3 regions of the Brenneria sp. L3-3C-1 genome follow, and region 3 is predicted to be linked to each of the others. Evidence: riboswitches for the same ligand, from Rfam matches in the RefSeq annotation. Region 3 holds a riboswitch; each other region holds the start of a gene.
What was found. A riboswitch is a leader RNA that binds a small molecule or an ion and turns the genes downstream of it on or off. The one in region 3 is predicted to bind thiamine pyrophosphate.
Positions count from the first base shown of each region.

Region 1 (2,266 bases), on a different contig from region 3:
TGTAGCCACAGCGCGCCGAAAGCCAGCGCGGCCACCGAAATTAACAGCGCGGTGGCCAGCAATCCCGGCCACAGACTTCCGGCAGTCAGCGGCTGACTGCGCGTTGCCATGCCTGGATCCAGTTATTCCGCTGTTCTGCAACCTGTTGCGCGCTGTATTGCAATGCTTTCTCCGGTACGGCAAGGGCGGCGAAGCCCGCCGGCAGATCGGTCTTGATCACCGGATACATCCAGTTGGTGGTGGGGATTGCCTGCTGGAACGTCGGGGTCAGGATAAACTGCATAAAACGTTTTGCCAGTTCTGGGTTTTTGCTGGCGGCAAGTTGCCCGGCGACCTCAACTTGCAGGTAATGCCCTTCGCTGAAGTTTGCGGCGGCGTAGTGGTCGTTTTTCTCTTCAATGAGGTGATAGGCCGGCGAGGTGGTGTAGCTCAGCACCAAATCGGCCTCGCCTTTCAGGAACAAACCATAGGCTTCACTCCAGCCTTTCGTGACGGTAACGGTTTTTTTCGCCAGTTTCTGCCACGCCTGGGGCGCCTGCTCGCCGTACACTTGCTGCATCCACAGCAGCAGACCCAGGCCCGGGGTACTGGTGCGCGGATCCTGATAGATCACTTTCCACGGCTCAGTGCTGTCGATCAGTTCGTGCAGGCTTTTGGGGGGATTCTTCAGCTTTTCCCGGTTGTAAACAAATGCGAAATAGCCGTAGTCATAGGGAACAAACGTCGTATTGCTCCAGCCGCCGGGGACATTTACCGCCGCGGTGGTGTCGATATGATGTTGGGTAAATAGCCCGGTCTGTTCCGCCGCCTGCAACAGGTTATTATCCAGCCCCAGAATGATATCCGCTTTGCTGTTTTTCCCTTCCATACGCAGGCGGTTCAGCAATGACGCGCCATCTTCCAGCGCCACAAAGTTCAGTTCGCATTCACACTCTTTCTCAAAAGCGGTTTTGATCACCGGGCCGGGTCCCCATTCAGAGGCGAAAGAGTCGTAGGTATAGATCGTAAGTGCCGGTTTGGCGAACGCCGGTATTGACACCAATAGCAGGCAAGGCAGGATTTTTTTCAGCATGGCGGCTGAATGTTTTAATAATGACGTATTTAACACTTTGCACTCCTGAGGATCATGGGGTGGCAAAGGACTTTGAGTCAGCGGAGAACACTCTCAAATCCCTTCGCCGGTATTAGCCGGATCAGGTTCGACGGGTGTTTTCTCAGCGAAAAAACGCGTCAAACGTTTTCCGCACCCCGTTGAGAACGGCCTATTGTAGAGCGTTCCGGCGGGTAGCGAAAGGTTCTCAGTTTTCCGGCGGCGCGAACCAGGCGGATTTGAAGTCAAACCAGCCGAGAGTGTTCATGCGGACACCTCGCATACTGCGTTGTCCCTGAAGTTGCAGCCAATGATGCAGCAGTGGGTGCATCTGACCGCTGCTGACCAGTTTTTCGCACCACTCCGCCATTGGCAGCGCTTTGCTGCGCCACAGGCTAGCATCATAATGCAGATCTTCGCTCAGGCAGTGTTGCAGCAGCGGCAGTTCGTACAGCATGGCGAACAGCGAAAACTCCAACGGCAAGTAGCAGTTGGCGCTACTGAGCCAGATATCGCTCTCGGCGTCGCCCTGATACCAAGACTCGTAGCTGACGGTTTGAACATGCAGTTTCACGCCATGCTCCGCCAGCAGTCTGGACATGATGTCACTCAATATCTGGTATTCGGGGTGCTCCTGATAAAACGTCAGCGTGATTTGCCTAAGTCCCGGGGGCATCGGCAACGGCTCGCCCTGCTGATGGTGATGCCAGCGCGGCAGCAGGCTGTAGGCGGGTGACCAGTCTCGCTGATGAGGGGTACCGGCACGGCTGAGCAAGGCGATAGGATTGAGGATTTGCCAGAGCCAGCGGCGAATTTCCGGTTTAGCGGCGAGCGGAGAACGCTGATCAAACAGCAGAAAATAGCAGCCTTCTTCCATTCGGCTTTCCTGCTTGTCATAGGCGGAGTCATCCGACTGGAGCTGTACCGAGACCGGCACCTCATCTGAGGCATCGGGGAGTACCCAGATATTGACTTCATCAATCAGCGCCCGGTAACCGAAATAGTCGTCAAAGGCGCTTATCTTCAGTTGACTGTTGTTATTGTACACCACCGCGTATGGGCCGGTGCCGATGGGGCGTCTGGCAAAATCGGGGAGGGTTTGCCATTCCTGCGGCAGGATCATGGCCGGCACGCTGCCAAGCAGCCACGGTAGCCAATAATCGGCGCTGCTCAGTT
Region 1 is NZ_JAEMHF010000006.1:131,383-133,648, forward strand. It holds gene thiP (thiamine/thiamine pyrophosphate ABC transporter permease ThiP) at 1-110, opposite strand, end outside; gene thiB (thiamine ABC transporter substrate binding subunit) at 86-1,072, opposite strand; TPP riboswitch at 1,153-1,261, opposite strand; gene sgrR (HTH-type transcriptional regulator SgrR) at 1,299-2,266, opposite strand, start outside.
Region 1: it holds a riboswitch for thiamine pyrophosphate, as region 3 does, so the genes downstream of both, thiB (thiamine ABC transporter substrate binding subunit) here and thiM (hydroxyethylthiazole kinase) in region 3, are expected to answer to the same signal.

Region 2 (2,266 bases), on a different contig from region 3:
CAATAATGCGTTAATCGACCAATGGCTACAAGCGCGTAAGCAACTGCTGATTGCTTACTACCGGCTGGTTGGCATCAAGCCCAATAAAGAAACACACTCTCTGCTGGATGAAGACGCGTTGGATGACTTTTGCCAAAAGCTGGTCGATTACCTGTCGATCGGCCATTTCCACGTCTATGAACGGATGCTGCGCGAAGCGGGAGAGCTCAGCGAACAGAAGCAGGCATTTTTCAGCCAGTGCGAGCAGGCCTTAACCCACAATACCCAGCGGATTATGGCATCGTACGACAGCCATCTGGCGGCCGCCATCGATCATGATAACTGCATTGAATTCCAGCAGGCGTTGTCCAGCGTTGGGGAAACCCTGGCTGAACGCTTCTCGCTGGAAGACAAGGTGATTCGGCTGATTTTTGATCATTAATCTGTTTTTTATTCTCAGTAAAGTCATCGTTTTAATGTTCGGGTGGCGGCTTACTTTCACAGATAGGCGTTCCTGACTTTGACATACTCGCATTGTCGTCATACAGTGTCATCGTTGTAATCAGCCCATTAATTCTAGGGCTATCTTGTCGGAGTGCCTAGCGCGTTGCCATTTTCCAGGTTTTAACCGGAAATGGCGATGCGCAGGCTGAGACCGTTAATTCGGGATCCGCGGAACCTGATCGGGTTAATACCTGCGAAGGGAACAAGAGTAATGTGCCTGATGAAACCTGGACATCGTCTATGCGTTAACTTTCATGGCATCAATTTTGTTATTACTCCCTCCGAACTCCAGACAAGCAATTTTCCCTTTACGCATCACAGGAACTTGCTATGTCTACAGAACCATTATCTCCTATTGCCCCTAAAACCGGCCGTCGTGAACTGCGTGCCGCCGCGCAGCAATTTATTGATAATTTACAAGGAATGGCCTTCCCTAACTCCCGACGCATTTATCTCGAAGGACCACGTGAGGATATCCGTGTTCCCATGCGTGAAATTCAGCTCAGCCCGACCTTAATCGGCGGCGGCAAGGACACCCCCCAATATGAACCCAACGAACCCATTCCGGTTTATGATACGGCGGGGCCTTACGGCGATCCGGCGTCGCAACCCGATGTCCGAGTCGGCCTGGCGAAGTTAAGGGCAGGTTGGATTGCCGAACGGAACGATACAGAAGCGCTGCCCGGCGTCAGTTCCGACTTCACGCAACAACGTCTGGCCGATGCCGGCCTCGACCACCTCCGATTCGAGCATTTGCCTCGTCCCCTGCGCGCCAAGGCCGGAAAACGCGTGACCCAGTTGCATTACGCCCGTCAGGGTATCGTTACGCCGGAAATGGAATTTATCGCCATCCGCGAGAATATGGGGCGCGAACGCATCCGTGGCGAAGTGTTGCGTCAACAACACCCGGGGCAAAGCTTTGGCGCTAACCTGCCGCAAAACATTACCCCGGAGTTTGTACGCCAGGAAGTGGCGGCCGGGCGCGCCATTATTCCGTCCAACATTAACCACCCTGAATCCGAACCGATGATTATCGGCCGTAATTTTCTGGTGAAGGTTAACGCCAATATCGGCAACTCCGCCGTCACCTCCTCCATCGAAGAAGAAGTGGAAAAACTGGTGTGGTCCACCCGTTGGGGCGCCGACACCGTGATGGACCTGTCCACCGGGCGTTATATTCACGAAACCCGCGAGTGGATCCTGCGCAACAGCCCGGTGCCGATTGGTACGGTTCCCATCTATCAGGCGCTGGAAAAAGTCAACGGCGTGGCGGAAAACCTGAACTGGGAAATGTTCCGCGATACCCTGCTGGAGCAGGCCGAACAAGGCGTGGATTACTTCACCATCCATGCCGGCGTGCTGCTGCGCTATGTGCCCATGACCGCCAAACGGCTGACCGGTATTGTGTCGCGCGGCGGTTCGATCATGGCGAAGTGGTGCCTGTCGCATCATAAAGAAAGCTTCCTGTATGAACACTTTCGCGAAATCTGTGAAATCTGCGCCGCCTATGACGTGGCGTTATCGCTAGGCGACGGCCTGCGTCCCGGCTCCATTCAGGACGCCAACGATGAAGCGCAGTTCGCCGAACTGCATACGCTGGGCGAACTGACCAAAATTGCCTGGGAATACGATGTTCAGGTGATGATCGAAGGCCCCGGCCACGTGCCGATGCAGATGATCCGCCGCAATATGACCGAAGAGCTGGAACACTGCCATGAAGCGCCGTTCTATACGCTTGGCCCGCTGACCACCGATATCGCGCCCGGTTACGATCACTTCACCT
Region 2 is NZ_JAEMHF010000018.1:8,041-10,306, forward strand. It holds gene rsd (sigma D regulator) at 1-421, shown strand, start outside; TPP riboswitch at 561-702, shown strand; gene thiC (phosphomethylpyrimidine synthase ThiC) at 814-2,266, shown strand, end outside.
Region 2: it holds a riboswitch for thiamine pyrophosphate, as region 3 does, so the genes downstream of both, thiC (phosphomethylpyrimidine synthase ThiC) here and thiM (hydroxyethylthiazole kinase) in region 3, are expected to answer to the same signal.

Region 3 (2,266 bases):
CGAGTGGGTGGGGAGACACGGAGAACGCGCGGTTAAGGATTGAAAGCAAAGATCGCGGAAACCCAGCGGTAGTCGGGGCGGCGGTTGCATTCCGGGATTAGGGAGCGAGTGGCGTGGTTTGTATCCGCCGAGGTTGCCCTGGCGGATATCGGACGAACAAAACGGTTATGTGGCGGAGCGATCTTTTTTGGCCGGCATCATTCTTAGCAACGTATTGTCACGTAAGAAATAATGGTGGAACAACGCTGCCGCCGCATGTAATCCGATCAGCCAATATCCCAGCGGGGCCAGCGTTTCGTGAAGATCGATCAAGCTTCGCGCCAGTTCGATATTGGCGGGCGACGCGACCGGCATACCAATGCCAAAAATAGCCCAGTCGTTGCCGCGCAGATAGCGTGATAATAACCCCAGCACCGGCAAGACCAGAAAAAGCGCATAGATTAGAAAATGTGACAGGTTGGCAAGGTAACGCTGCCAGAGGGCCGGCGGCGGCACAATGGCTGGCGCCGGATGGGTAAATTTATAAATCAGCCTGGCGACCATCAACAACAAAATGGCAAAGCCGCAACTGAAATGCGCGCCTATAACAATCTGACGGGCCAGCGATCCCCTCGGGGCCAGACCACGCAACTCTATCGTGGCATAGGTGACGATAACCAGGAGAAATACTCCCCAGTGCAGTGCTATTTGAACATTCGAAAAACGATCCGATTTTTTCATGCTTCCAAATATCTCTAAAAGTCTGTGAACGCTATCACAATACCCTGTTGTTTCTGGGGGAAACCAAAACATTTACATTAATTTAATGATTAAGAAACTTATTGGGGGGTTGCCCGCTGGTGAGTACACCTGTTTTTTACCGGTATTTACCCGGTTATTTGTTAGTTTCTGGCGGGAAGCGGTGGATAGGTAGCTGCCTGTCTGGGCGGCTAAAACAGCCTGATGGCGAAAAAAGCCTCCGGGGATGGATTGTTGTTTCCCGCTTTGTTGGACATACTGTGTCTGACAGATGGCCGTGCCGTCTGTGCGCGTTAATATTTTGATATCAATGACTCGGGGTGCCCGTTGGGGCTGAGAAATTACCCGTATTACCTGAACTGGATAATGCCAGCGGAGGGAAGTCACGGTACGCCGACCGGTTGCCGTCTTCTTCGCCGGTTGGGGGGATCATGAACGTTCAACCTGTCGCTTTACCCGCTGCTCATGCGGCGGCGTCGCTGACGCAATTTTATGTGTCGTCTCCTTTAGTACACTGCCTGACCAACGATGTCGTACAGTCATTTACGGCGAATGTCTTACTGGCGTTAGGCGCCTCTCCGGCAATGGTCGTGGATCCCGCGGAAGCCGCACAGTTCAGCGCGTTGGCCGATGCGCTGCTGATTAACGTCGGCACGCTGGAGCGCGATCGCGCAAAGGCCATGTTGGCGGCCGTGAATAGCGCCAATCAGGCGGGGACGCCGTGGGTGCTCGATCCGGTTGCGGTTGGCGGACTGACGTTTCGTACTGAATTTGCCCGTGAACTGCTGCGGCTTAAACCGGCGGCCATCCGCGGTAATGCGTCAGAAATTATGGCGTTGTCCGGGCTGAATACGCAGGGGCGAGGCGTGGACAGCACCAATGATTCGTTTACGGCGCTGTCGGCGGCGCGTGAGCTGGCGCGCCGTATCGCTACGGTGGTTGCGGTCACCGGCGAGGTGGACTACGTCACGGATGGTGAGCGTGACTGGGCGATTAGCGGCGGGGATAGCATCATGACCCGCGTGGTGGGAACCGGCTGTGCCTTATCCGCCGTGGTTGCCGCTTTCTGCGCGCTGAACGGCGACCGGCTACAGCATGTGGCGACGGCCTGCCGTGTGATGTCGCGAGCGGGCGAACAGGCATCAAGACAGTCTCAGGGGCCGGGTAGTTTTATCCCCGCGTTTCTTGACCAACTCTATCATCTGCGCGCGGAGGATCTGGCATGAAGCGAATCAATGCGTTAACGATTGCCGGCACCGATCCCAGCGGCGGGGCGGGAATTCAGGCCGACCTGAAAACGTTCTCGGCGCTGGAAGCCTACGGCACTACGGTGATTACCGCGCTGGTGGCGCAAAATACGCGGGGCGTTCAGTCGGTCTACCGGATTGAACCGGCGTTTGTGACGGCTCAACTGGATTCGGTATTGAGCGATGTGCGTATCGACAGCGCCAAGATTGGGATGTTGGCGCAGGCTGATATTGTCGAGGCGGTGGCCGAGCGTTTAGGTCATTACGCAGTGCCTTATGTG
Region 3 is NZ_JAEMHF010000015.1:17,414-19,679, forward strand. It holds gene cybB (cytochrome b561) at 166-720, opposite strand; TPP riboswitch at 1,045-1,136, shown strand; gene thiM (hydroxyethylthiazole kinase) at 1,170-1,964, shown strand; gene thiD (bifunctional hydroxymethylpyrimidine kinase/phosphomethylpyrimidine kinase) at 1,961-2,266, shown strand, end outside.